2 regions of the Micromonospora sp. NPDC023644 genome follow, and region 2 is predicted to be linked to the other one. Evidence: riboswitches for the same ligand, from Rfam matches in the RefSeq annotation. Region 2 holds a riboswitch; the other holds the start of a gene.
The links. Region 2 has a riboswitch for S-adenosylmethionine ahead of thrC (threonine synthase). Riboswitches for the same ligand answer to the same signal wherever they lie in the genome.
Positions count from the first base shown of each region.

Region 1: it holds a riboswitch for S-adenosylmethionine, as region 2 does, so the genes downstream of both, AB0G08_RS24590 (ABC transporter substrate-binding protein) here and thrC (threonine synthase) in region 2, are expected to answer to the same signal.

Region 1 covers NZ_JBFABA010000047.1:2,904-16,895, reverse strand. The annotation lists gene AB0G08_RS24630 (FMN-binding glutamate synthase family protein) at 37-1,611, opposite strand; gene AB0G08_RS24625 (GAF domain-containing SpoIIE family protein phosphatase) at 1,696-2,916, opposite strand; gene AB0G08_RS24620 (glycogen debranching N-terminal domain-containing protein) at 3,010-5,157, opposite strand; gene AB0G08_RS24615 (VOC family protein) at 5,342-5,755, opposite strand; gene AB0G08_RS24610 (N-acetylmuramoyl-L-alanine amidase) at 5,876-6,985, opposite strand; gene AB0G08_RS24605 (phosphotransferase) at 7,196-7,897, shown strand; gene AB0G08_RS24600 (amino acid ABC transporter ATP-binding protein) at 7,963-8,700, opposite strand; gene AB0G08_RS24595 (amino acid ABC transporter permease) at 8,703-9,476, opposite strand; gene AB0G08_RS24590 (ABC transporter substrate-binding protein) at 9,517-10,371, opposite strand; SAM riboswitch class IV at 10,645-10,756, opposite strand; gene AB0G08_RS24585 (RraA family protein) at 10,838-11,530, opposite strand; gene AB0G08_RS24580 (MFS transporter) at 11,801-13,057, shown strand; gene AB0G08_RS24575 (SPFH domain-containing protein) at 13,149-13,992, shown strand, end outside.
Region 2 covers NZ_JBFABA010000004.1:171,978-185,969, reverse strand. The annotation lists gene AB0G08_RS05235 (DUF4232 domain-containing protein) at 1-2, opposite strand, end outside; gene AB0G08_RS05230 (hypothetical protein) at 748-1,728, shown strand; gene AB0G08_RS05225 (hypothetical protein) at 1,744-2,490, opposite strand; gene AB0G08_RS05220 (DoxX family protein) at 2,665-3,093, shown strand; SAM riboswitch class I at 3,214-3,349, shown strand; gene thrC (threonine synthase) at 3,360-4,646, shown strand; gene AB0G08_RS05210 (GNAT family N-acetyltransferase) at 5,024-6,043, shown strand; gene paaN (phenylacetic acid degradation protein PaaN) at 6,096-7,769, shown strand; gene AB0G08_RS05200 (GNAT family N-acetyltransferase) at 7,822-8,355, opposite strand; gene AB0G08_RS05195 (cold-shock protein) at 8,566-8,769, shown strand; gene AB0G08_RS05190 (hypothetical protein) at 8,951-10,189, shown strand; gene groL (chaperonin GroEL) at 10,463-12,085, shown strand; gene AB0G08_RS05180 (hypothetical protein) at 12,142-12,339, opposite strand; gene AB0G08_RS05175 (GNAT family N-acetyltransferase) at 12,431-13,360, opposite strand; gene AB0G08_RS05170 (helix-turn-helix domain-containing protein) at 13,466-13,992, opposite strand, start outside.

The sequences.
Region 1 (13,992 bases), on a different contig from region 2:
CGCGGGACCCGGGCGGGAACCGAGCGGGAAGCGAGGTCAGGACATCGCGGTCGGCGACGGTGGGGCGGTGCCGCCCTGCGGGGCCTCCGCCGTCATCAGCCGGACGATCCGCGCCCGGTCGGCGGCGGAGGGCAGTCCCCACTCGGGGCGGTAGCCGTACACCTCGTGCAGGGGGTGGGAGGCCGTCCGGCCGTCGAGGACCTCGATCGAGTCGGTGTCGATGAGGCCCGGGTGTTCCACGCCGCACGCCTCGGCGACCTTGACCAGGTCCCGGCGCAGCGTCCGGATGTAGTTGGCGGCGCGCACCGACTTCGACCCCGGGTCCACGCCCCGGGCGAGCCACGGGTTCTGGGTGGCGACGCCGGTGGGGCAGGTGTCGGTGTGGCACTTCTGCGCCTGGATGCAGCCGATCGCCAGCATCGCCTCCCGGCCGACGTTGACCATGTCGCAGCCGAGCGCGAACGCCACCACCGCGTTGTCGGGCAGGCCGAGCTTGCCGGCGCCGACGAACACCACCTGCTCGTGCAGCTCGCGCTCGGCGAAGACCTTGTAGACCCGGGCGAAGCCCTGCTGGAACGGCAGCGACACCGAGTCCGTGAAGATCAGCGGCGCGGCGCCGGTGCCGCCCTCGCCGCCGTCGACGGTGACGAAGTCGACCCCGCGCCCGGTCTCGCGCATCAGGGTGGTCAGATCCTCCCAGAAGCCGAGGTCGCCCACCGCGGACTTGATGCCGACCGGCAGGCCGGTCTCGGCGGCGAGCAGCTCCACCCAGTCGAGCAGGCTGTCGCAGTCGGAGAACTCGGCGTGCCGGGACGGGCTGACGCAGTCACGCCCCTGCGGGATGCCCCGGGTCGCGGCGATCTCCGCGGAGACCTTGGCCGCCGGCAGCAGGCCGCCGAGGCTGGGTTTCGCGCCCTGGCTGAGCTTGATCTCCAGCGCCCGCACCGGCGCGCCGGCGACCAGGTCCTTGAGCCGGTCGAGGCTGAACCGGCCGCGTTCGTCGCGGCAGCCAAAGTACGCGGTGCCGATCTGGAAGACCAGGTCACCGCCCTTGCGGTGGTACGGCGACAGCCCGCCCTCGCCGGTGTTCTGCAGGCAGCCGGCCAGGGCCGCGCCCCGGTTGAGCGCCTCGACGGCGTTGCCGGACAGGGACCCGAAGCTCATCCCGGAGATGTTGACCACCGACTCGGGCCGGAACGCGTGGGCGCGGCCCCGCGCGGCACCGAGCACCTTGGCGCACGGCAGCCGCACGTCGTGCCCGGCCCCCGGCGTCGACGGCGGGACGGCCCGACCGAAGGTGCGGTGCTTGATGATCGGATATCCGGGGGTGAACTCGATGTCGTTGTCCGTGCCGAAGCCGAAGTAGTTGTTCTGCTGCTTCGCCGACGCGTACACCCAGCGGCGCTGGTCGCGGGTGAACGGCCGCTCCTCGTTGTTGCCCGCGACGATGTACTGGCGCAACTCCGGCCCGATGGACTCCAGCAGGTATCGGGCCCGGCCGAGGACCGGGAAGGTACGCAGCAACGCGTGGTCGCGCTGGATCAGGTCACGCGCGGCGAGGGCCGCGACGGCGGCGACGGCGGCGGGTACGGCTCGGCTTGCCCACTTCATGCCCGCCACTCTTTCCGCGATCGCCTCCCGCCAAACGGGCCGGCGACCACCGGTCGGCGTCGACGACCCCGGCCGGCGTGCGGCTCAGTGCGGCGCCGGGAGGCGGTGCACGACCAGCATGGCGATGTCGTCGGTCGGCTGCTCGGTGCCGAGGACGCCCATGACCGTGGCGCAGACCTGCTCGGCCGGTGCCGGCCGGACCACGTCGGCGAGCTGGTCGAGGCCGACGTCGATGACCTCGTGGCGGCGTTCGACGAGGCCGTCGGTGAAGCAGACGAGCACCGCGCCCGGCGGGAAGGCCACCTCCGCGCGTTGCCGGGGCGGTGGCCGGCGACCCGTGCCGAGCGGGGGATCGACGTGGACCGCCACGGGTGCGCCCGGCCGGCCCGGCACGGCGAGGACGGGGCGCAGGTGCCCGGCGGCGGAGAGCCGGATGCGGGTCCGGTCGGGGGAGACCATGGCGTAGAGCGCCGTGGTGAGGTTGCCGGCCTCGAAGTGGCCGACCTTGCGGTCGAGGAGGGTCAACGCCTCCGCCGGGTCGTCGCAGACCAGCGCGTAGGCGCGCAGCGCGCTGCGGACGCGTCCCATGATCACGGCGGACTGCAGGCCGTGGCCCGACACGTCGCCGATCACCAGGCCCAGCCAGCCCGAGGGCAGGGGGAACACGTCGTACCAGTCGCCGCCGATCCCGGCGACGTGCCCGGGCACGTACCGGGCGGCCAGGTCCAGGCCCGCCACGCTGGGCAGCTGGGTGGGCAGCAGGCTGCGCTGCAGGGCGAGGGCGGCGTTGTGGTCGAGGTTGTGGGACCGGGTGAGGCTGGCCAGGCTGGCCCGGTCGGCGACCAGCTCCAGCAGGCGGACGTCGTCGGTGGTGAACCGGCGTCGGCCCAGCGTGCCGACGTGCAGCACGCCGATCAGCTCGCCCCGGGCGAACATCGGCACGCCGAGCAGCGACCGCAGCCCCATCGCCAGCAGGATCGGGTTGACCACGGAGTCGGGGGTGACCTCGTCGACGACCACCGGCTGCCGGGTCAGGGCGATCCGGCCGGCGAACCCGCGGCCGACGGAGACGCGGAAACCCCGCCGGACCTCCTCCTCCAGCCCCTTGGCCGCGGTGGCCACGAGCTGCTGCGCGTGCGTGTCCAGCATGAGGATCGCCGCCGTGTCGACGTCGAGCAGGTCCCGGACGCGGTCGAGGAGCTCGTCGAAGAGATCGGCCGCGTCGAGGCGGGACAGCGTCGCGTCGGTCACCGCCTCGATGCGGCGCAACCGTTCGTCGTCCCGGATGAGCCCCTGCTCGGCCACGACAGGATCCTAGCCCTGTCGGCCGCGTGCGCCGCCTTCCGCGCTGCGCCACCGCCCGCCGCCCGTGGGGTCCCGACGATCCGGGCCAGCTGGTCAGGACCGGCGGCGGGTGGCCCGGGCCTGGAGCGTGGGCCGGCGGAGCACCGCGATCCGGTCGCCGCGGGCGCGCAGCGACGTGCGCCCGCCGCGCCCACGTCGTACGGTCAGGTCGATGGTGTGACCGCCGACCCGCACGCCCTCGAGCACGAGGTCCGGCAGCCACTCCGGCAGGTGCGGGTCGACGAAGATCGTCCGCAACGGCGCGGCCGGGCGCAGTGCCAGCAGCGCCTGGATCAGCGCGACGACCGCGCTGGCGGACCAGGCCTGCGGGGAACAGGAGTCCGGGTAGACGCCGGGGTGCGGGTGGGTGTCGTCGCGGGGCAGCCCGCTGAGCACCTCCGGCAGGCGGTGTTCCGTGAAGAGCGCCGCCGCCGAGAACATCCCCTCCGCGAGCCGGTGCAGGTGCTCCCAGCAGCCGTACCGGGCCAGCCCCAGGCCGATGGTGCCCGCCTCGACCGGCCACACGCTGCCCCGGTGGTAGCTGAACGGGTTGTACGCCGGGTGCGCCGAGGACAGGGTGCGTACGCCCCAGCCGCTGAACATGTCGGGGGCGAGCAGCCGGTCGGCGACCAGCGGCGCGAGCCGGGCGGGCACGATCCCGGTGGCCAGCAGGTGACCGTCGTTGGAGTTGACCGAACGCACCTGCCGCTTGTCCGGCCCCAGCGCCAGGGCGTGGCAGCCGTGGTCGGGCATCCAGTAGGCGCGGTGGAAGCGGCGCCGCAGGGCGGCGGCCCGGCGGACCAGCCCGGCGCCGAAGGCGGGGTGACCGGCCGCGGCGAAGACCACCGCGGCGTGCCGCAGCGCCGCGTACCAGTACGCCTGCAACTCGCTGGTCGCGATCGGGTTCGGCACCACCTCGCCGTGCTCGTCGACGATGGCGGTGTCCGAGTCCTTCCACCCCTGGTTCTTCAGGCCGGCGGGGGACCGGCGGTGGTACTCCAGGAAGCCGTCCCGGTCGAGGTCGCCGTACCGGTCGATCCAGCCCAGCACGCGCCGCGCGGTCGGCAGCAGGTCCCGCACCGTGTCGAGGTCACCGGTCCAGGCCAGGTACTGGCCGAGGAAGACCAGGAAGTCCGGGGCGGTCGACCAGTCGCCGTAGTAGCCGTCGAACGGGTCGATCCCGAGCGTGGACACCGGGCCCCGGCGGGCCTCGTGCAGCGGCTTGCCGGGTTCCTCGTCGCGCCAGTCGTCGATGCGCCGCCCGAGGTGGCGGGCGTTGAGCCGCAGGCTGTCCGCCAGCATCGTCGGCCCGGCGAGCAGCGCCTGCCAGGAGGCGGTCATCGTGTCGCGACCGAAGATCTCCTGGTAGATCGGCAGGCCGGCCATGGGTGCCGTCGGCCCGTCCGGTTCGCCCAGCGGCAGCACGGAGAGGTCGTCGACGGCGCACCGCCAGGCGGCGGTGACGTCGAAGTTGCTGCTGCCCAGGCGCGCGAACTCGCGGGCCAGGGTGCCGCGGGCGCGCGCGGCGGCGTCGCCCGGCTCGGCGAAGGTCGGCGGCGGCGCGGCGAGGCGTCGCCCGTCGAAGACGGGTTCGACGAGGAGCTCCACCCGGCGGGACTCCCCGGGCGGCACCGCGACGTCGACCGCCAGGGCGGCGTCGGCGTACCGGACGGGCATGTCGGCCCGTACGCCGATCGCCACCGCCCGGTCGAGGCCGTCGCACCGGTAGGTGAGGCGCAGCTCCCGCTGCCGGTCGTCCCAGCTCGCGTCGACGGCGCCGGACTGCACCCGGCGGCCGGTCTCGGCCTCGCTGGTGTCGGCGAAGTCGGCGGCGAGGTGGATCCGCAGCCGCAGCTCCAGCGGCACGGCCGCGTAGCTGACCACGGTCAGCCGGGTGCGCAGCCCCTCGCCGACGAAGCGCTCCACCAGCAGGTAGGCCGCGCGGGAGGGCAGCGTCTCGCCGTCGCCGAGGGCGGCGTACGACAGCTGGGCGTGTCCCGCCACGTTGGCCGTGCTGAACGGGACCGGCTCGCGGCCGTCCACGCTGAGCCGTTCCGTGCTGAGCACCCGGGTGTTGCGGGCGAAGAAGCCCTGCGGGTCGGCGCCGGTGATCCGGCCGCGGACGTCGGTGACCAGGGTGCTCCAGCCGCTCGCCACGTAGAGCAGGTCGGGGCGGACGCGCAGGTTCCGGACCCGGGTCATCGCGGCCGGGGCGTGCCCGGAGCACGGCGGGCGCGCCGGGCGGGGCGGCCGGGCCGGGGGTGCGCGGGCGTCGACTGCATCGGGTGCACCCCCTGGCCGGCGGCTGCGGGCCGGGGCGCACCGTGGGGTGCCGCCCGGGCCCGTGGACAGCGGTCCCTACCCGCTGCCGCCACCCCTACACCTGTCAGCCCTGCGGCTGGCCGATGTTCACCATCCAGCCGATGCCGTAGCGGTCGACGCACATGCCGAACTCGTCGCCCCACACCTGCTTCTCCAGCGGCATCGTCACGGTGCCACCCTCGGCGAGCCTGCCCCAGTGTCCGCGCAGCTCGTCGGCGTCGTCGCCGCTGAGGCTCACGGAGACGTTGTTGCCGGGGTCGTGCTCCATGCCCGGCGCGGTGTCCGAGGCCATCAGCGTGAAGCCCTGGTCGGTCTCCAGCATGGCGTGCATGATCTTGTCGGTGAGCGCGGGGTCGTCGGTGCCGAACGTGCCGAAGGTGTCCATCGACAGCGAACCGCCGAACACACGCTGGTAGAACTCCATCGCCTCCCGCGCGTTGCCCGGAAAGCTGAAGTACGGGTTGAGTCGAGACGCCACAGCACCCTCCTCCGGTCGTGACTGCCTCATCGTCGCAGATCAGGGGCCTGGCGGGGGCGAGGTACGACCGCGTTTCGCCGGCCCGTCGGGCTCTGCGCCCCGACGGGCCGGCGGCGGCGGTCAGTGGCGGAACGACCGGCGTACGACGCCGCCGACGAGCGCGCACCAGGTGTCGACGTCCAGCTTGCCGTGGGCCGGCAGGCCGTGGGTCCGCTGCACGTCCTTGACGGCCGTCCTGGTCGGGTGGTCGTACTCGCCGGTCACGGTGACCCCGGGGTTGCCCCGGAAGTTCAGCAGGAACTGCACGGCGGTGACCGGCAGGCCGGTGGCGTCCCCGCCCAGCTCCGGCACCAGGGTCTCCCAGGTGGGGGCGGTGAGGGTGGCGTCCACGTCGACTGCGATGCCGTTGCGGTGCTGCCAGTCCTGCACCGCGGCGACGGTGGCGGCGTCGAAGACGCTGTTGACCGGCACGGCGTAGCCGCGGTGGGCCAGCAGGTACTGCACCACCCGGACGGAGGGGGAGCCGACGAAGCGCCACAGGTCCGGCCAGCGGCGGGCCGGCACGTCGCCGAGGTCGGTGCCGAGCGCCTCGAAGACCCGGCGGCGCAGGGCGGGGAACTGCCCGTAGAAGGCCGCTCCGGGGCACTGCGTGGTGCGGAAGTCCCAGTGGCCGAAGATGTCGTGGGCGTGCAGCCCGTACCGCCGGCAGATGGTCGCGCAGAGCGTGACCAGCGAGTCCAGCAGGGCCTCCGGTGGCGTCTCGGTGACGTAGGTGCCCTCGTTCTCGATGCCGATGGCCCGGCCGTTCTCGCCGGGGCAGTGCGCCGAGATCATCTGCCGGTCGCCGGCGCGCAACCGCTCCAGGCTGCCCCGGCGGCCCTCCATCACGTAGCCGCCCCGGCTGATGGTGAAGTGCTGGCCGGTGTCGGACCAGCCGTTGCCGTCCATGTGCAGGTTCTGGCAGTCGCGGGCCAGCTTGACCGCCTGCGCCTCGGAGTAGTCGGTGACGTTCGGGAACGCCATGTGGTGCACGATGATCTTGTTGGTGGGGATGGCGCTGACCGACAGCGGGTCCGCCGGCGGGCGCGCGCCCCACTCGTCGCAGCTGTAGATCCAGTCCAGGTCGGCGGCGGGGTCCGCGTGCGCGGCGCCCGGGAGGGCGAGTTGGCTGCCGACGACCGCGACCGTGGCGGCGCCGAGGCCGGCCCGCAGCAGGGTTCGACGGTCCACTGCGGAATTCTCGACGTGCATGGCATCTCCTCTGCGGCCGGAGGTGGGGGCGGGGCGGCCCCGTGAAAAGGAACTCCAGGCGTCGCGTGTGAAGTGGAGGATATTGCCAAGACTCGACAGTGCGCCAGAGCCGGTGCCGCCCAGTTGCGGGTTTGGGGCGCCTGCTCAGCGGCACAGCGATGTCACCCGTGCGCCTGGCAGGATGGCGGGATGCGGCAGGGAGCGGTCGGGCACGTGCGGCTGGTGGAGCACCAGGGGCGCCAGCTGGTCGAGAAGCGGATGACGGAACCGTCGCGGCACGACACGGAGGTGCTCGCCCTGCGGGCACTCGCTGACACGGGCCTGCCGGTGCCCGAGCTCGTCGAGGTCGGGCCGGGCTCGATCCTCATGACGCTCATGCCGGGCGAGCGCCTGGACAGCGGTGACGCCGAGGTGCGACTCGACGGGCTCCGTGCCTCGGCGACCCTGCTGCGTCGGCTCCACGAGCTGCGGCCGCCCGACGGGCTGCCGGCCGCGCCGGACGATGCGCTGATCATTCGCCGCTACCGCGACGCCGGCGGCCCCCCGCTTCCACTCGCCGTTCCACCGGGCGGCCGCACGGTGTTCTGCCACGGCGACTGGACCGACGGAAACCTCCTCGCCGCGAACGGCGCCGTCACGGCGGTCCTCGACTGGGAAGCGGCCCATCTGGGCGACCCGCTCCGGGAACTGTCGCGGGCAGCCTGGGGCGCGGCGCGCAAGGACCCGCGGTCGTTCGACGCCCTGGTCGAAGGGTACGGAGCCGACCCCGCCATGGTCCGGGCCTGGTTTCCGATCCACGCCGCCGAACTCTGGCTGTGGTTCGCCGAAGCCGGGCCGCCCGAGTACCTCGAACAGCTCACCGGGGAACTGCGGAACCTGTCCCACGCGTGAGGACGAGACGTGCCCCGCTCTGGTCGCCAGGATCTGAGCGTGCGCCCGACCGGACGGCGTCGGCGCTAGAGCACCTGGGAGAGGAAGCGACGCAACCGGGGGTGCTCCGCCCGCTCGAAGATCGCGGCCGGCTCGCCGGCCTCCAGCACCACGCCGCGATCCATGAACGCGACGGTGTCGGCGACCTCGCGGGCGAAACCCATCTCGTGGGTCACCACGACCATCGTCATGCCGCCGGCGGACAGCTCGGCCATCAGCCCGAGCACGCCCTTGACCAGCTCCGGGTCCAGGGCGGAGGTCGCCTCGTCGAAGAGCATCACCTGCGGGCGCAACGCCAGCGCGCGGGCGATCGCGACCCGCTGCTGCTGCCCGCCGGACAGGTGCGCCGGGCGGGCGTCGGCCTTGGCCGCCAGCCCCACCAGTTCCAGGTGCTCGCGGGCGAGGGCCACCGCCTCGTCCTCGCCGAGCTTGCGGATGCGGCGCAGCGCGAGGGTGACGTTGCGCAGCACGCTCATGTGCGGAAAGAGGTTGAACTGCTGGAAGACCATGCCGATCCGCTGCCGCAGGGCGTCCGGGTCGTCGCCCCGCACACTGCGCCCGTCCAGCAGCACGTCGCCGCGGTCGGGCTCGACCAGCCGGTTGATCGTGCGCAGCAGGGTGGACTTGCCCGACCCGGACGGCCCGATCACGCAGGCCGTCGCCCCGCGCGCCACGTCCAGGTCGACCCCGCGCAGCACCCGGTGCGACCCGAAGGCCAGGTGCACGTCGCGGACGCGCAGGCTCACCGAGGTCGTCGTGTCGATGCTCATCGCTGATTCCCTCCCGCCGCACCCGGCAGGGCCAGGTCGAGGTCGTCGTCACCGGGCGCGGTGGCCTGCCGGCCGTGCCGCAGCCGTCGGTCGATCCAGTTGACGGCGTGCGTCAGCGGGACCGTCAGGGTCAGGTAGAACAGCCCGGCCAGCAGCAGCGCGGACTGGTTGCCGGTGTTCGCCGCGTAGTCCTGCCCGATCCGGAACAGCTCGCGCTGGCTGGCCAGCAGGCCGAGGAAGTAGACCAGGCTGGAGTCCTTGATCAGCGCGATCAGCTGGTTCACCCAGGCCGGCAGCACCCGCCGGATCCCCTGCGGGACGATCACCAGGCGCATCGCCTCGCCCCAGGACAGGCCCAGCGCCCGGGCCCCCTCCAGCTGCGCGGCCTCCACCGACTGGATGCCGGAGCGGAAGATCTCGCCGATGTAGGCCGCCGCGATCAGCGACAGCGCCAGGATGCCCAGGGGGTACGGGTTGGGTCCCCACACCCGCATGCCCAGCGGCGCCAGGCCGACCCCGATGAGCAGGATCGTCGCCGCGGCGGGCAGGCCACGGAACACGTCGGTGTAGACCCGCGCCGGCCACCGCAACCATCGGGTACGCGAGATGCCCGCGACGGCCAGCGCCATGCCCAGCACCGAGCCGAGCAGGGCGGCGGAGATCGCCAGGATCAGCGTGTTGGGCAGCCCCACCGTCAACATCTCGGGCAGCGCCTCGCGCATGGAGTCCGCGTCGAAGAAGGTCTCCCACAGGGTGCTCAACGGATCCATCGTTCCTCCTACCGCCCCGCTCGCTCGTCGTCCGTACGTCTCAGGAGGTGGCCGACGCCGACGGCACCGCAACCGTGCCGCTGCCGGGCTTGAAGTCGGCCGGGATCGGGCGGCCCGGGTAGTACTGGGCCTGCAGGCGGCTCCACGTGCCGTCCGCGATCACCTCGTCGAGACCCTTGTCCAGCGCCTCGCGCAGCTTGTCGTTGCCCTTGGCGAACGCGTACGCCGTGGGGGCCGGGCTGAGCAGCTTGGCCGACACGGTGATCCTGCCGCCGCTGTCCGCGGCCGACTTGTCGCCGATCTCGGCGGGGGCGATCCAGGCGTCGGCCGTGCCGGCCTTGAGCTGGTTGATCGCGCCGTTGTAGTCGGGCACCCGCACCGGGTCGAGCCCCTCGCCGGTGGCGTAGTCGTCCTGGACGGTGCCCTGCACGACCACGACCCGCTTGCCGGCGAGCTGGTCGAAGCCGGTGATCGACGAGCCGGCCGGCACGTCGAGTCCGAAGTGGCCGAAGTCGTAGCCGTTGCCGAAGTCGACGGTCTTCTTGCGCGCCTCGGTGATCGTGATCGAGGAGCTGCCGACGTCGAACTTGCGGTTGTTGACCTGGGAGAGCAGGGCGGAGAAGTCCGTGCCGACGAACTCCACCTTCAGGCCGACCTTCGCGGCGACCGCGGTGAGCAGGTCGTTGTCGAAACCGGTGAACCTGCCGTCCTTGAGGTAGACGTTCGGCGGGGCGTCGGTGAGCGTGCCGGCGCGTAGCACGCCCGGCTGGAGCAGGCCGTACGGGTTGTCGGCCGCGCCGGCCGCGTCGTCGCCGCAGGCGGTCAGGGTGGTGGCGGCGAGGACGGCGGCCACGCCGAGGGCGGCGGCCCGGGTGAGGGAGGAAAGGAATCGCACAGGTGTCTCCGAACGAGGTGTTCCGGCGGCGGGCACGGGCGTGCGGCGCCGACGGTGCGCCCGGTGGGCGTACCGCTGGGATGGGTCCTTGAAAAGAGGGGTGGCGCGCCTAGCGCGCGTCGCCGGGGCGACAGGAGGTGGCGCAGACCCGCATCGTGTCGATGTGGCGGCGCCGGGTCAGCGCCGGCGACGGCGGTGCCCCGGCGGGAACCGCCGGTGGGACGCAGATGGGGAAGGACATGGCTCTCCTCGGTCGGTGACGACCTGGGAACCAGGCCGCGCTTGCACCGGAGCCGCTCCGGTGCCTGGTCCTCACCCGGGGCACCCCTGCGCGGACGAGGGTTGCCGGCCAGCGAGCCGGGGCTTGACGCTGGCGCTCATGACCTGCCGACGAGGCTAGCAGCCCGCCACGGTGGGCCGTCCAGCCGTTATGACCACCCTCACGCGCCCTCCGACCGGTCCCCGCTCACTCCTCGATCGCCCCGCCGACCTGCCGCAGGTGCTGCCGGAAGGTGTGGGCGGGGTCGACGGCGCGGCGGGCCAGGTAGTCGGCGAAGCCGGTCTGCTCCCGCAGCGTCTCCCCGGCGCGGATCCGCCGCGCCTGGACCCGCTCGACGGTCCCGATCCGCTCCGCCGCCGCGAACAGCTCGGGGGCGCGGCCGGCGGGCAGGAACAGCACCCCGTCGTCGTCGGCGACGACGAGGTCGTCGGCGGTCACCAGGTGCGGCCCGACCCGGGCGCTGGTGAGCGTCTCCGGCTCCCGCGGGTCCAGGCGGGCCGGACCCGCCGGGAGGCTGCCGTAGCTGAAGACGGGCAGGCCGATCTCCACCAGCTCGGGGGTGTCGCGGTGCAGCCCCCAGACGACGAGGCCGGCGATCCCGGCCGCGACGCCCTCCAGCACCGCCAGGTCCCCGACGCACGCCTCGTCGCTCCGGCCGCCGTTGTCGATGACGAGGACGTCGCCGGCGGCGGCGTTCCCGTACGCCTCCAGGAACACGTCCACGCTGCCGTGGTGACGCACCGGCAGCACCCGGCCCACGAGGCGGTGGCCGGGCACGACCGCCCGGATCCCGGCCGGCGCCACGCGCGGGGGCACGCCGAGGCGTACGCAGGCGTCGGCGATCAGCGGCGTGGACAGGTCGGCGAAGCGCTCCCGCATGACGTCCTCCCGGCGGCGCGGCGAGTCGTGGGCCGCCATCGTAGGGAGCACGGGTGGTGGCGCGGCGAGGTCCAATCCGGTCCCGCTGGCTCGGCCTAGACTGTCCACGTGATCCCGCTCGACGCCGTCGCCGCCGCCTACGGCCGCTGGATCACCCCGGACCTGCCGTTGTACGGCAACGACCACGAACGCTCCGACTTCGCTCCCTGACCGGCCCGGCGCCGCGCCGTCCTCCGGTCCACCTCCGCCACGATCCGGGAGCGATCCGTCATGCCCGTGCCCGACGACACCGAACTCGTACCGCCCGCCGAGCGGCCACCCGCCGGCGGACGACCCACCGACCCCGATCCCACCGACACCTCCGCTCTCGCCGTGCTCCGGGCGCCGCAGACCGCCCGGGTCCTGGCGGCCAGCCTGCTCGGCCGGATTCCGCTGGGCGCGGCCCCGCTGGCCCTGCTGGTGTTCGCCCGCGAGACGATGACGCTGACCGTCGCGGGCCTGCTGGTCGGCGCGTTCACCGCCGGCACCGCGGTGGGCCAGCCGATGCTCGCCCGGATGGCGGAGCGCTGGCGGCAGCCGCCGGTGCTGTGGCTGGCCGTGGCGGCCTCGACGCTCGGCTTCGCGCTCACCGCCGCGCACGTGAACCTGCCGGTGACCGTGCTCGCCGCCGCCCTGGCCGGGGCGGGGGCGCCGCCCTTCGAGTCGTGCCTGCGGGTGCTCTGGCGCGACCTCCTCCCCGCGCACCGGGTGCAGACCGCGTACACCCTGGACATCGCCGTGCAGGAGGCGATCTTCATCCTCGGCCCGGTGGTCACGCTCGCCGCCGTGGGCCTGGCCGGCCCGGCCGGCGGTCTGGCCGCCGCCGCGCTCTTCCAGGCCGCCGGTACCGCGTGGTTCGCCACGACCGACGCGGTCCGACGCTGGCGCGGCGGGCCGGCGGTACGGCACTGGGCCGGGCCGCTGCGGGCCGGCCGGCTCCGGTTGGTCCTGGCCGCGCTGCTGCTGGTCGGCGCGGCGGTGGGCAGCGTGACCGTCGCCGCGACCGGGTACGCCGAGTCGGCCGGGGCCCGTTCCTGGGCGGGCTGGCTGCTCGCCGCGCAGGCCACCGGGGCGCTGGTCGGCGGCCTGCTCTACGTGCGCTTCGGCGGTCTGCGCCGCTACGCCACCCTGCCGCGCGCCGTCGGGGTCTTCGCCGTTGGCTACCTGCCGCTGCTGCTCACCCCGGCCCCGGCGGTGATGCTGGCGCTGATGGCGGTCAGCGGACTCGCGCTTCCGGCGCTGCTCACCATCGCCTTCGTGGCGATCGACGACGTGGCGCCCGCCGGCACGGTGGCCGAGGCGTTCGCCTGGGCGGCGACGGCGTTCTCGGTCGGCAGCGCGGGTGGCGCGGCGGCGGCCGGGGCGCTGCTGGACGCGGCGGGGCAGGTGACCGTCGGCTTCCTGATCGCCCCGCTGGCCGCCGCCGCGGCGTGCGGGATCGCGCTGGTGGCCGCCCGCACGCACGACCGCGGCGGGGCGGCGGGCTGATCGAAGGGCCGGGCACCGGCGACGCCGGGGACTACTTCCCGGCGCAGCGGGAAAGGGGCGGCGGCGGGGAGCCGAACGGATCGGGGGTGCCGTGGAAGCGGTCGTGGTCGGCGTGGTGATCGTGGTCGCGCTCCTGGCGCTCGTCGGCGCGCTGAGCGTCCGGCTGGTGCAGCAGTACCAGCGCGGCGTCGTGTTCCGCTTCGGCCGGGTGCTGACGCCGGTGCGGGAGCCCGGCCTGCGGCTGATCGTCCCCGTCGCCGACCGGATGGTCCGGGTCAGCATGCAGACGACCGTGATCGGGGTGCCCCCGCAGGGGGCGATCACCCGGGACAACGTCACCCTCACCGTCGACGCGGTGGTCTACTATCGGGTCGTCGACCCGGTGAAGGCGCTGGTCAACGTCCGGGACTACCCCTCGGCCGTGCTCCAGGTGGCGCAGACCGCCCTGCGTTCGGTGATCGGCAAGGCCGACCTGGACACCGTGCTGGGTGACCGGGACCGGGTCAACGCCGAGCTGAAGGCGGTCATCGACGCGCCCACGGAGGAGCCGTGGGGGCTGCTGATCGAGCGGGTCGAGGTCAAGGACGTCGCGCTGCCCGAGGGGATGAAACGGTCGATGTCCCGCCAGGCCGAGGCGGAACGCGAACGCCGCGCCCGGGTGATCGCCGCCGACGGCGAGTACCAGGCGTCCCGCCGCCTCGCCGACGCGTCCCGGGCGATGGCGAGCACGCCGGGGGCCTACCAGCTGCGGCTGCTCCAGACGGTGGTGGACGTGGCGGCGGAGAAGAACAGCACCCTGGTGATGCCGTTCCCGGTGGAGCTGCTGCGCTTCTTCGACAAGTTCACCCGCGACGCGGAGCCGCCGGCCGAGCGCCCGCCCGCCGGGCCGCCGGAACCCGCCGCGCCGGTGACCGGCGACGGCCACCGGCAGCCGC
Region 2 (13,992 bases):
ATCGTGGCCGGCGCCGGACCGGCCGACGGCGGGTCGGTCGCCGGCGCGCAGGCGCCGAGCAGGACGAGGCCGGCGATCGCGAGCCCGACCGCCCGTGCCGGACCTGGCAGGCCGTCGCGTGAGCGCGGCGCGGGTCGGCCTGCGGGTCGGCGTGCGTGCTGGCGTGCGGGTCGGCCCGCGGGCCGGCGTGCGGGGAGTGCCATCGCCCGATCATCGCACCGGCCAGCGCGCCGCCGACCCCAGACATCGCCCGGCGGAGGTCCGGCGGGCGCTGTCGAGCTGCCCCATCCGCGCGACCGGCCGGAGCGCCCTTGCGGTGCCTGTCGAGCGGAATCGGCTACGACAACACCCGGCCCGGAACCCCTGGCGAGGCGACGGCGGCGGGTGCGACGCTCCTGGCCGGACACAGTCGGGGGACGGCTTCTGTAATGACGTGGCGCCTGTGAGTGAGAATCGGGTATGGCCACTCCGCCCGCCGTGCCGCCGCCTCAGCCGCCACCTGAGCCGTCGTCCGCGCCGCTACCTGAGCCGTCCGCGCCGCCACCTGAGCCGTCCGTGTCGCCGCCTGAGCCGTCGTCCGTGCCGCCACCTGAGCCGTCGCCCGTGCCGCCACCCGTGCCGTCGTCCGTGTCGTCACCTGGGTCGTCGTCCGTGTCTCCGCCCGTACTGCCGGCTGAGCCGTCGTCCGCGCCCGTAGCGCCACCGGAGCAGCCGTCCGGGTCGTCGCCCCGGCCGAAGGCCTGGGCCGTGCTGGCGGACGAACGCCTGCCCGGGTTCCGCGGGCTCCCGCCGAAGCAGCGTGCGGTGTACGTGACCGCCGTCGCCGTCGTCCTCGTGGTCGGCGTGTTGTTCGCCTACCACGCCAACCTTCTCCTGGACCGGTCGACGGCCACCGATCGGGCCCGCTCGGACAGCCAGGCTGCGAGGGCGGTCGACCGTGAGCAACCCGCGTTCACGTCCACCAGCACTCCGCTCGACTACGACAAGTACCTGCCCGAGGCCTTCGCCGTGCTGCTCGACCGGCCGCTGACCGAGGGCGAGCAGGCCACCCTGACCGCCCTGACCGGCGAGGCGTCGCGGGTGTGGGAGTTCATGAAGCCGCTCGGCGGTCGGATCGTCGAGCGCGCGTCCTATGTGGCGCCCTTCGAGGACGGCAACGAGAATCGCGGCAACGCCCAGACGTTCGACCTGAACCTCAACAGCGACCGCGTCGCCGGACTCACGATCAACGACATGACCGCCGTCAAGGACTCGTGCCGCGCACCCACCGCGCAGACCGTCGTCGTCATCCCCCCGGCGGGTGCCGAGTCCCGGCAGGGCCTGCTGTGGGACCTGACCGGCGGGCCGACGGACAAACCGCACGGCCCGTACGTCCTGGCCGAGGGCGAGCCGCAGGAGGGCCAGCTGTACTTCCGCCGCAACGTCGTCGAGCTGGGCAACGGTCAGTCGAACATGGCGTTCCGTATCCAGCCGGAGGTGTCCACCCACACCTGTGAGTGGCACATCGTCGCCTCGTACACCGACACGACCGGTTCCCACGAGCAGCGCATCCCGAGCGGTGCCGGCACGTTCACCACCGAGGCCGTCCCGTCGCAGCCCGTGCAGTACTTCGAGCGCGTGCCGACCTCGGGGTGGGGCTGCCTCGGCGAGGTGAGCCAGGAGGGTTGCCCGGCGACCGGGAGCGTACGGCTGCCGAGACCGCCAACCCACCGACCGGTCCCGGACTGAGGCGGCGCGGGGACGTCAGCGGGAGCGGGACCTGCGCTTGCGGGTGGGGGAGTCGGCCGCGGGGACCGTGTCCCCCGAGTCCGGGGCGTCGGCGGTGCTCCCGTCGCTCGACGCCCCGGCCACCCGGGCGTCGGTGTGGCTCAGCTTGGCCAGCGTCGTGCCCCTGAGCTGGTAGACGGCGGTGCGCCGGATGCTCAGCTCCGCCATCGGGCCGTCCGCCGGCCGGGTCAGGTAGACCACCGTCGCCCTGCCGTCGCGCACGCTGACGCTCTCCACCGGCGTACGGTCGCCGAGGTCGACCTGGGCCTGATAGTCCGGTTCGCCGCTGACGTTGCGCCAGGCGGCGAGGGTGAAGAAGCGGCCGGTGCCGCCGCCGTCGAGCATGACCACGCCGATCGCGTCGTCCGCTCCGTCGCCGTCGAGGTCGCCGACGGCGCACGGCCGCTGCAACGTCACCGTCGTGCCGTCGCGGTCGGACCAGCGGCCGTCGGTGAGGCGGATCGGGGCGGCGTACTCCCGGTAGCGGACCTTCCGGCTGCCGACCCGGCTGTTACGCAGTTCGAGGCAGGTGAGCCCGTCACCCGTGCGGCGGGGGGTCGGGGTCGCCCGGGTGGTGTCGACGTCGTCCCGCTTCGCGGCGGCGCCGGCCGGCCGGTCGGCGGACCGGTTCCGCTTCTTCCGGTTGCCGGTGGAGCAGGCGGTGGTGACGACCAGCAGGCAGGCCATGGAGAGCGCCACCACCGGGACGAGCTTGCGACGCATCGCGCGTTCCTTTCCGTCGATGTGCCCGCACCGTAACGGGCCCGCGCCAGCGCCCTTGTGGACGGTGGACCGACTAGCCGTGGGAGCGTTCCCATGGAGAGGGAAAGAATCGACATCGTCGAATGGGTGGCGGCATCCTGGTGTCGTCCCCTCGTCCTGACCGGAGGTGCCCTGATGTTCGCTGACCGGATCGGTGGCCCGGCCCTGTCCCTGTTCCGCGCCGTCGTCGGCCTGCTCTTCCTCTGCCACGGCCTGGCCTCGCTGCTCGGGATCCTCGGCGGAAACCGGGGCACCGGCGAGGCGGTCCCGCTCGGCGAGTGGCCGGGGTGGTGGGCCGCGCTGATCCAGGCGGTCTGCGGCGGGCTGGTGCTCGTCGGGCTGCTCACCCGGGCGGCGGCCCTGCTGGCGTCCGGCTCGATGGCCTACGCGTACTTCGTGGTGCATCAGCCCGACGCGCTGCTCCCGCTGCGCAACGGCGGTGAGCTGGCCGTCCTGTTCTGCTGGTCGTTCCTGCTGATCGCCGTGTTCGGCCCCGGCGTGTGGGCGGTCGACACCCTGCTGCGCGCCCGGCGCCCCGGCGGCTCCCGCTCGGTGACCGCCTGAATCCGTACCGTCGAGGAAGGGTCCGCCGGCCCTGGCCGGCGGCTGCGGGATCGCTCACAGCGTGGGATCTCCCGTCGATCCGGGCTGCGCGGGTGCTTAGACTCGACGGCACAACTGCATACCTCATCCAGAGGGGCTGAGGGATACGGCCCGACGACGCCCCGGCAACCACCCCGCGCGCTCACCGCAGAGCGACCGGCGGGGCAGGTGCCAATTCCGTCCCCGCCGCAGGGTGCGATGCGGGGAAAGATGAGAGGACCCGCGACATGACGTCGACGTTCGCCCCCTCCGGCATCGACACCACCGCCAGCCCCGCCCGCGCCCTGGCCTGCCGCGCCTGTTCGGCCCGCTACCCGCTCGCCGCCCAGCACGCCTGCTACGAGTGTTTCGGCCCGCTGGAGGTCGACTACGACGCCGCCGCGCTGGCGGCCGTCACCCGGGAGCAGATCGAGGCGGGCCCGCAGAACATCTGGCGGTACGCGGCGCTGCTGCCCGCCGGTCAGGACCCGGCCTCCCGGGTCACGCTCGACCCGGGCCTCACCCCGCTGGTGGCCGCCCCGCACCTGGCCGCCGAGCTGGGCATCACCGCCCCGCTCTGGGTCAAGGACGACAGCGCGAACCCGACCCACTCGTTCAAGGACCGGGTGGTCTCGGTGGCCTTGACCGCCGCCCGCGCGCTCGGCTTCAGCCGCTACGCCTGCGCCTCCACCGGCAACCTGGCCAACTCGGTCGCCGCGCACGCCGCCCGGGCCGGCGCGCCGTCGGTGGTCTTCATCCCCGGCGACCTGGAACAGGGCAAGGTCATCACCACCGCCGTCTACGGCGGCGAGCTGGTCGCCATCGACGGCTCGTACGACGACGTGAACCGGCTCTGCGGCGAGCTGGTGGAGACGGACGAGTTCGAGGACACCGCGTTCGTCAACGTCAACGTCCGCCCCTACTACGCCGAGGGCTCGAAGACGCTCGGCTACGAGGTGGCCGAGCAACTCGGCTGGCGGATCCCGGCGCAGGTGGTGATCCCGATGGCCTCCGGCGAGCTGCTCACCAAGATCGACAAGGCGTTCGCCGAGCTGGTCGAGATCGGCCTCGTCGAGGCGCCGGCCGGCGGCTGGAAGGTGTTCGGCGCGCAGTCGGCCGGCTGCAACCCGATCGCCACCGCCCTGCACGCCGACACCGACACCATCACCCCCGTCCGGCCGACCGGCATCGCCAAGTCCCTCAACATCGGCGACCCGGCCGCCGGCATCTACGCGCTGGAGGCGGTGCGCCGCACCGGGGGCTGGATGGAGTACGTCGACGACGACGAGATCCGCGCCGGTATCCGGCTGCTGGCCCGGACCACCGGCGTCTTCGCCGAGACCGCCGGCGGGGTGACCGTGGCCGTGCTGCGCAAGCTGGTCGAGTCGGGCCGGCTGGACCCGGCCGCGGAGACCGTCGTCTTCAACACCGGCGAGGGCCTCAAGACCCTCGACGCGGTGGCCGGCGAGGTCGGCCCCACCCACCGCATCAAGCCCTCGCTGCGCGCCGCCCGCGACGCCGGCCTCCTAGGCTGACCCCCACCCCACCCCACCCCCCCTGCCCGCGGCTGTTGTTCTCCGCGTCGATCATGAGGTTGACGGCGAAGTCGATCGCGAACGGTGCCGCAAACCTCATGATCGACGCGGAGGCCGGACCCCGGGGAGGGGTGGGTGGGGGATTCGGGGGGTAACTGGGTTTTCGCTGTGAGTGCGGAAAACGCGCCGAGAATGACTTGACGGCGGTAACCGGACGGCGCAAGATGCTCCGTGCGGGAGGGCGTCTCGCCGGAGACTTTCAGTTCTTGCGACCCAACGCCGGAGGCGTTGTGCGAGCGTCCCTCCCGACCAACTTCCGATCGGGCCAGCGGCTAATTCGCTGGCCCGATCGTCGTCGTGTGGCGCACCCTCAGCCGATGAGCATCTCGATCGCGCCGCTCGACGCCGCCGACCAGGCCGCGATCGACGAGGCGTACCGGATCGGCGCGGCGGCCAACGACGCCGACCTGCCGGACTTCCCGCCGTTCTGCCGCCGGCGCTTCGAGGCGGCCATCCGGCACCCGCTGCCGGGCAACGATCCGCTCTGGGCGCTGGCCCGGCTCGACGGCGTGCCGGCCGGCTACCTCGCGCTGGACCTGCCGCAGCTCGACAACACCGAGAACGCCACCGCCGAGGTGATCGTGCACCCGGAGTTCCGGCGTCGCGGCGTCGGCCGCGCGCTGCACGGGCACGCCGTACGCCTGCTGCGCGAGCGGGGCCGCAAGCGGGTGGTGGCGATGACGGTCGCCGCGCTGCCCGGTGGCCCGGCCCGCTCCGGGGCCGGCGCCGCCTTCGCCGCGACGACCGGCGCCCGGCCGGCGCTGGCCGAGGTCCGCCGCCGCCTCGACACCACCCGGCTCGACCACGCGGGCCTGGCCGCGTCGCTGGCCGAGGCCCGGTCCCGCGCCGCCGGGTACCGCACCGTCCGCTGGCAGGGGCGGACCCCCGGGGAGTACGTCGCCGACATCGCCTACCTCGACGGCCGGCTGATGGCCGACGCGCCCCTGGGCGACGTGGAGTGGGAGCCGGAGCGGATCGACGTCGAACGGGTCCGCGGCATCGAGCGGGCGCTGGAGGCGCGGGGGCGGCGGCGCTACCACGCGGCGGTGTGCCACGAGGCCTCCGGTCGGGTGGTCGCCTGGACCCTGCTCGACGTGGGGCCGTCGGCCGACTGGCACGCGTTCCAGCAGATCACCATCGTCGACCCGGCGCACCGCGGTCACCGGCTCGGCCTGCTCGCCAAGGTCGAGAACCTGCGCCACCTGCTGGCCCACGAGCCGGCGGTACGCGCGATCGACACCTTCAACGCGGCCGAGAACGCCCACATGGTGCGGATCAACGAGCAACTCGGGTTCCGCCCCGTCGACGGGTGGACCGACTGGCAGCTCACGATCTGAGTTGTGACACGGCCCTACTGATCCTGGGGCTTCCTGTTGCATGATGGCGGGCATGACGGAGACCCCGCACCCCCTGTACGACAGGCACGCCGACACCCTCAACCGTGCGCTGACCGCGATCACGGAGCGCGGGTACTGGTCCGCCTACCCCGAGTCGCCCAGCCCCCGGGTCTACGGCGAGACCGCCGCCGCCGACGGCAAGGCCGCCTTCGAGGCGTACCTCGGCGGTGACTTCCCCCTCGACCAGCCGGGCGCGGCCGACCGGGTCGCCACCGAGACCAGCCCGTTCGGCGTCGAGCTGAACGTCCGCTACCCGCACGCCGGCGCCGACGAACTGCTCGCCGCCGCCTCCGCCGCACTGCCCGGCTGGCGCGACGCCGGCCCGCAGGCCCGGGTGGGGGTCTGCCTGGAGATCCTGGACCGGCTGCACAAGCACATCTTCGAGCTGGCCAACGCGGTGCAGTTCACCAGCGGCCAGGCCTTCGTGATGGCCTTCCAGGCCGGCGGCGCGCACGCGCTGGACCGCGCGCTGGAGGCGGTCGCCTACGCGTACGCCGAGATGACCCGGCACCCGGGGACGGCGGGCTGGGAGAAGGCGGCCGGCAAGGGCGACCCGCTGCGGATGACCAAGACCTTCCACGTGGTGCCCCGTGGTGTGGCGCTGGTGATCGGCTGCAACACCTTCCCGACCTGGAACTCGTACCCGGGGCTGTTCGCCTCGCTGGTGACGGGCAACCCGGTCCTCGTCAAGCCGCACCCGCGCGCGGTGCTGCCGCTGGCGATCACGGTGAAGTACGCCCGGGAGGTGCTCGCCGAGGCCGGCTTCGACCCGAACCTGGTGCTGCTCGCCCCCGAGGCCCCCGGCGAGAAGCTCGCCTCCACGCTGGCCCTGCACCCGGCGGTGAAGATCATCGACTTCACCGGCTCCACCGAGTACGGCGACTGGCTGGAGGCCAACGCCCGGCAGGCGGCGGTGTACACCGAGAAGGCCGGGCTGAACACGGTGGTGATCGACTCCACCGACGACTTCGCCGGGATGTGCCGCAACCTCGGCTTCACCCTGACGCTCTACAGCGGCCAGATGTGCACCACGTCGCAGAACATCCTGATCCCCCGCGACGGCATCGCCACCGACCAGGGTCACAAGAGCTTCGACGAGGTGGCGGGCGGGATCGCCGCGGCGGTTGCCAAGATCACCGCGGACCCGGCGCGCGGGGTGGAGATGACCGGCGCGATCGTCAACGACGGGGTGCTGGAGCGCCTCGACGAGGTCACCAAGGTCGGCGAGGCGGTGCTGGAGTCGCGTACGGTCGAGCACCCCGCCTTCCCCAGCGCGGTGGTCCGCACGCCGACGGTGGTCCGGCTGGCGGCCGACGACACCGCGACCTACTCGAAGGAGTGGTTCGGGCCGATCTCGTTCGCCATCGCCACGGACTCCACCGCGCACAGCCTGGAGATCCTGCGCTCCACGGTCGGCGAGAAGGGCGCGCTCACCGCGGCGGTCTACTCCACCGACGAGGCGGTCCTCGACGCGGCCGAGGCGGCGGCGATCGAGGTCGGGGTGCACCTGTCCTGCAACCTGACCGGCGGCGTCTTCGTGAACCAGTCGGCGGCCTTCTCCGACTTCCACGGCAGCGGCGCCAACGCGGCGGCCAACTCCGCGCTCACCGACGGCGCCTACGTGGCCAACCGGTTCCGCATCGTGCAGTCCCGCCGGCACGCGTGATCCGTCCGGCTGCCCGGACCGACCCCCGCAAGGGCCGGTCCGGGCGGCCGCGTCAGGCCGGGCGGCGCATCTGGAGTTCGGTGAGCGCCGGGACGGTGGGGTGCGGGACGCGTACGCCGGTGTCGACGAAGCCCAGCCGCCGGTACGCGCGACAGGCCCGGTCGTTGCCGACCACGACCTCCAGCATCAGCTCGGGCCGCCCGCAGGCCCGGGACCAGGCCGCGACCGCGTCGACCAGGTCGCCGAGGAGGCCGGTGCCGCGCCAGGGCGGGGTGACGTAGACGGCGTACACCACGGTCAGCCCCGGCTCCCCGGGGGCCGCCGTGCCGCCGGCGTGCCCGACGAGCCGGCCGCCCGGGTCCGCGACGAACTGCGCGGTGCCGGCCCCGGCGGAGACGGCCGCGATCCGGGCCGCGTAGTCCGCGTGCGGGCGGGCCGCCGCGTCGGCGAGGGTCTCCAGGAAGGCGAGCGGGGCGTCGGCGAGCATCTCCAGCCGCAGGGCCCGCATCCGGGCCGCGTCGCGCGGCCGGACCCGCCGGACCGCCGCCCGCCGCGCCGGTCCCGACCCGTCGGGCGTGCTCGTCATGACGCATCCCTATCACAGCGATGAACACCGATGGCACTCGGTCTGAATTCGCCCGATTTGCGGTCGTGCGCCGTCGTCACGCTTCGTGTAGCGTGCGATTTCGGTCACCGTTTCAGCGGCTCTCGTCGATCGCCGGGCCGGTGGTCCTCCGGTGCCGGCCCGCCCGGCCTCCGGGGTCGTGGAACGCCGCGCAGAGTGAGGAAGTGCACCGTGGCACAGGGCACCGTGAAGTGGTTCAACTCCGAAAAGGGCTACGGCTTCATCGCCGTCGACGGCGGGCAGGACGTCTTCGTCCACTTCTCGGCGATCGAGATGGACGGCTACAAGGCGCTGGACGACGGCCAGCGGGTCGAGTTCGAGATCGCCCAGGGCCAGAAGGGACCCCAGGCCGAGCGCGTGCGCGTCGTCGCCTGACCGGGCGTTCCTGCCGCCCCGGCGGCGGCCGACCGCCGGACGATTCGGTGGTGGGGCGCCGGGCGGGGTGGCCCGGGGGTCGGGCAGTCGTCAGCCGGCCCGTCCACGGGGGCGGGCTTCGGCGCGGTTGCGCCGGCAGGGAAGGATCGTGAGCCGTTCCAGCCATCGCTGAGGAGGGTTCATGTCCGACCAGCCGCCCCAGGCCGCGCCGCCCCCGGGAGATCCCGACCCCACCGCGACGCCACCCGGCGGCCCGGCCGCACCCGAGCCCGGCGCCGCCACGCCCCCGGCCGGCGGGGAACCGGCCGTCCCGGGCGCGGGAGGACCGCCCGTCCCGGGCCCGGGCTACCCCGTGGTCCCGGGCTACCCCGTGGTCCCGGGCGGTCCCGTGGCCCCGGGCTACCCCGTCGTCCCCGGCGGTGGCGCGCCGGCGGGCCCGCAGGACTGGGTCTTCCCGCCCACCGGCGGGTACCCGGTCGGCTCCGGCCCGTACGGCGGGCAGCCGTGGTACCCGGGCGCCCCGGTCGCCTATCCCGGGCAGCCGGCCCACGGGTGGTACCCGCCGGGGCACGGCCTCGACCCGGCCGACCTGCTCGTCACCCCGCCCGGCGCCGGCGTCAACGGCTGGTTCAACCGGTGCGTCGGCGCGGTGCGCCGGGGCTGGCGGCTGCTGCTGCCGATCCTGCTGCTCACCCAGGTGCTGCCGGCCCTCGTGGTGTCGGTGGTCTCGTTGGTCCTCGACCCGACCGCGAAGTGGGAGCAGTCGACGGCCGACGACCCCGCCGCGCTGCCCGACACCTTCGTGACCGACATGGGCGTCATGCTGTCCGTGGTGCTCGGCAGCGCCCTCCTCTTCGGTCTGGTGCAGAGCCTGGGCTGGGCGGCCGGCACCTGGGTGATCGCCCGGCAGGCGGCCGGTCAGCCGGTGGGCATGGGCGCGGCCCTGTCCTACGGGGCGCGCCGGGCCCTGGGCCTCTGGGGCTGGACGCTGCTGATGAGCGTGATCATCACGCTTGGTGTCTGCTTCTGCGTCATTCCCGGCATCTACTTCGCCTTCGCGCTCAGCATGGCCGGCCCGGTCTACCTGTTCGAGCGGCAGCACCCGATCGGCCGTTCCTTCCGGATGTTCCACGACCGGCTCGGTCTGCTGCTCGGCCGGGTGGCGCTGGTGGCGGCGGCGGTGATCGTCGGCAGCGGCGCCGCCGGCATGGTGGAGGGCGTCGGCGCGCTGCCGTTCGGCACCACCCCGATGGACTCGCCCGGCACGGCGGTCGGCGTGATGGCGGTGGCGCTGGTGGCCGCGGTGCTGGCCCTGCCGACCCACCTCGCCCAGCTGGTCGGTTTGGTCGTCACGTACGCCGAGCAGCGCGCCCACGAGGGGCCGGTGGACAGCGCGCGGCTGGCCGGTGAACTCGGCTGACCGGGGCGGTCGTGCTTGCACTCGACAGGGGAGAGTGCTAAACAAGTCATTGGCACTCGCATACCGTGAGTGCCAATGGTCGGGGCGGTAGGGCCACGGTCGTAGCAGCGTCCAGACGCGGCTGCGGCACATGGCCGGTCGTCGCGGGCTATCCGGCCCGACCGAGGAGACGTCGTCGTCGCCAGGTGGCGACGTCCCAAGGTGCGTACACCAGGCGGCCCATCCGGGACACACACTCGGGTGGCCCGTGAGTGTCCAGGAGGACAACGCCGTATGGCCAAGATGATCGCGTTCGACGAAGAGGCGCGCCGCGGCCTCGAGCGGGGCATGAACCAGCTCGCCGACGCCGTGAAGGTGACCCTCGGCCCCAAGGGCCGCAACGTCGTCCTCGAGAAGAAGTGGGGTGCCCCCACCATCACCAACGATGGTGTGAGCATCGCCAAGGAGATCGAGCTCGAGGACCCCTACGAGAAGATCGGCGCCGAGCTGGTCAAGGAGGTCGCGAAGAAGACCGACGACGTCGCCGGTGACGGCACGACGACGGCGACCGTCCTGGCCCAGGCCCTGGTCCGCGAGGGCCTGCGCAACGTGGCCGCCGGTGCCAACCCGATCGCCCTGAAGCGGGGGATCGAGGCCGCCGTGGCCAGCGTCTCGGAGGAGCTGCTCAAGCTCGCCAAGGACGTCGAGACCAAGGAGCAGATCGCCTCCACCGCCTCCATCTCCGCCGGTGACACCAGCGTCGGCGAGATCATCGCCGAGGCGATGGACAAGGTGGGCAAGGAAGGCGTCATCACCGTCGAGGAGAGCAACACCTTCGGGCTGGAGCTGGAGCTCACCGAGGGTATGCGCTTCGACAAGGGCTACATCTCGGCCTACTTCATGACCGACCCGGAGCGCATGGAGGCCGTCTTCGACGACCCCTACCTCCTGATCGTCAACAGCAAGATCTCGTCGGTGAAGGACCTGCTCCCGATCCTGGAGAAGGTCATGCAGTCGGGCAAGCCGCTGCTGATCATCGCCGAGGACATCGAGGGCGAGGCCCTGGCGACCCTGGTCGTCAACAAGGTCCGGGGCACCTTCAAGTCCGTCGCCGTCAAGGCGCCGGGCTTCGGTGACCGCCGCAAGGCCATGCTGGCCGACATCGCCATCCTCACCGGTGGCCAGGTCATCAGCGAGGAGGTCGGCCTCAAGCTGGACGCCGTCGGCCTCGACATGCTGGGCCGCGCCCGCAAGGTCGTGGTGACCAAGGACGAGACCACCATCGTCGACGGTGCCGGCGACGCCGAGCAGATCCAGGGCCGGGTCAACCAGATCCGGGCCGAGATCGACCGGAGCGACTCCGACTACGACCGCGAGAAGCTGCAGGAGCGGCTGGCCAAGCTGGCCGGCGGCGTCGCGGTGATCAAGGTCGGCGCGGCCACCGAGGTCGAGCTGAAGGAGCGCAAGCACCGCATCGAGGACGCCGTCCGCAACGCGAAGGCCGCCGTCGAGGAGGGCATCGTCCCGGGTGGTGGCGTCGCGCTGGTGCAGGCCGGCAAGACCGCCTTCGACAAGCTGGACCTGGTCGGCGACGAGGCGACCGGCGCGCAGATCGTCAAGATCGCGCTGGACGCCCCGCTGCGGCAGATCGCCGTCAACGCCGGTCTCGAGGGTGGCGTGGTCGTCGAGCACGTCCGCAACCTCAACCCGGGTCACGGCCTCAACGCCGCCAACGGTGAGTACGTCGACCTGCTGGCCGCGGGCATCATCGACCCGGCCAAGGTGACCCGCTCGGCGCTGCAGAACGCCGCGTCGATCGCGGCGCTCTTCCTCACCACCGAGGCCGTCGTGGCGGACAAGCCGGAGAAGACCCCGGCCGCCCCGGCTGGTCCGGGTGGCGGGGACATGGACTTCTGAGTCCAGCTCCAACGCCGGAAGGGGCGGGCCGCGTCAGCGGTCCGCCCCTTTCGCTGTCACGTCGGCAGTGGCCGTTGGTTGCGTCTCTTCTGCGCCCGGTCGTACGGCTGCGGGATCTGCACCGGCTCGTCGACCAGCGTCACCGGCTCGTCGGCCGGCTCGTCGACGCCAAACATCTCCGCCTGCTGCTCGGCGTCGCCGTAGTCGAGCCGGTCGAACGGCAGGGGGCCGGGGCGTTCGTCGTCCGTGGTCATGGCTGCCTCCTCTACCGAAACGGTAGGGCGCGGACGATCACCGATGCGGGCGAATGGCATTATAAGGATCTATGTCCCGTTTGCCCTGTTGTCAGGCCCCGAGCGCCTTGCGGTACAGGAAGAAGACGCGTTCGATCCGGGCACCCGCGCTGCCCGAGTAGAAGGGGACCGGCCCCACCCAGCCGATCTGTGCCGCCGTCACGCCCGCCGCCCGCTGGTCGCGCAGGCACCGGCGCAGCAGCACCCCGCCGATCCCCGAGCCCTCGGCGGCCGGGGCGGTGCCCATCGGGCCGAACCAGCTCGGCCGGGACGAGCCGTACGCGGCGAAACCGAGCACCTCGCCGTCGCGCTCGGCCAGGTGACAGCCCGCCCCCTCCCGGCCCACCGAGCCGGCCAGCTCGGCGTCCCAGGCCCCGCCGAAGGTGGCGCGGGCGAACTCCACCAGCGCCGGCAGGTCGCCCGCCCCGGCGCGGCGGACCGTCACCCCCCGCCCGGCCAGCCGCGTCTCCGCGGGCTCCGTCGGACGCAGCGCGGGCGAGTCGTCGTACGACAGGTCGGCGGTCATGTTCCACGCCGTCCGGTCCTGCCGGTAGCCGAGCGCCAGCGCGGCGCAGACCGCCGGGGTGTAGCGCACGTCGATGCCGGGCCAGGCGTAGTACGGCGGGTTGCCGGCGAGCAGCACCTCGGCCGCGCCGAGGCCGGCGAACCGCGCCTCGGCGACCGCCAGCAGCGCCCGCCCGACACCCCGCCGCCGCTGCTCCGGCGCCACCGCGACCAGGTCGACGTGACCACGGGCGTCGCCGTCGCCGACGGCGAGGGAGCCGACGAGCACGCCCACGAGGCGCCCCTCCCGGTACGCGCCCCACGCGACCACCGGACGGTGACTGCCGGCCCGCGCCCAGAGCGCGTCCACGATCGCCGGCGCCTCGGCCGCGTCCTCCGGCAGGTCGAGTGCCCGCCCGCAGAGCTCCACCACGGCGGGCCGCTGGTCGGGCCCCAGCTCGACGATCTCCAGGTCCATGGACGCCGACCCTAGATCACCGGAGCGTTCCTGTCGGGAAGGGGCCCTGTCGGCGCCACCCGGCCGGCGGGCCGCCGTGGCGTGCCGCGATGCGACCCGGTCGCGTCAGCCGGCCGGCTCCGGCTCCGGCTCCGGCTCCGGGTCGGGCTCGGGGAGGGTCGGCGCGTCGGTGGGGTAGAGGCCGGCGACGAACCCGTAGACCTGATCGCCGGACCGGGGGATCTGGGCGAAGCGGCGGGCCAGCGCCTGCACCTCGGCCCAGAATGCGCGTACCTCCTCGACCGGGATGCGGGCGTGGACGAGGGTGCAGCGCAGATGGTCGGCGGCGTGGGCCGCGGCGGACTCGGCGACCGCCTCCGCGAGCCCGTTGACGGCGGTCGCGACCCGCTTGTCCTCGGGGCGGGTGAGCGCGCCGATGTAGAGCGTGCGGGCGACTCGGCCGTAGTACCGCTCGTCGATCGCCCGCACCCGCCGGGTCCGCACCACCCGGAGCAGGCCGGCGTCGACGAGGGCGTTCACGTGGTAGGCGACGCTGCTCTTGGGCCGATCGACCGCCCGGGCCAGTTCGGTCACCGTGGCGGCCCGTTCCAGGAGCAGCTCCAGGAGGGTCGCGCGCAGGGGATCGGCCAACG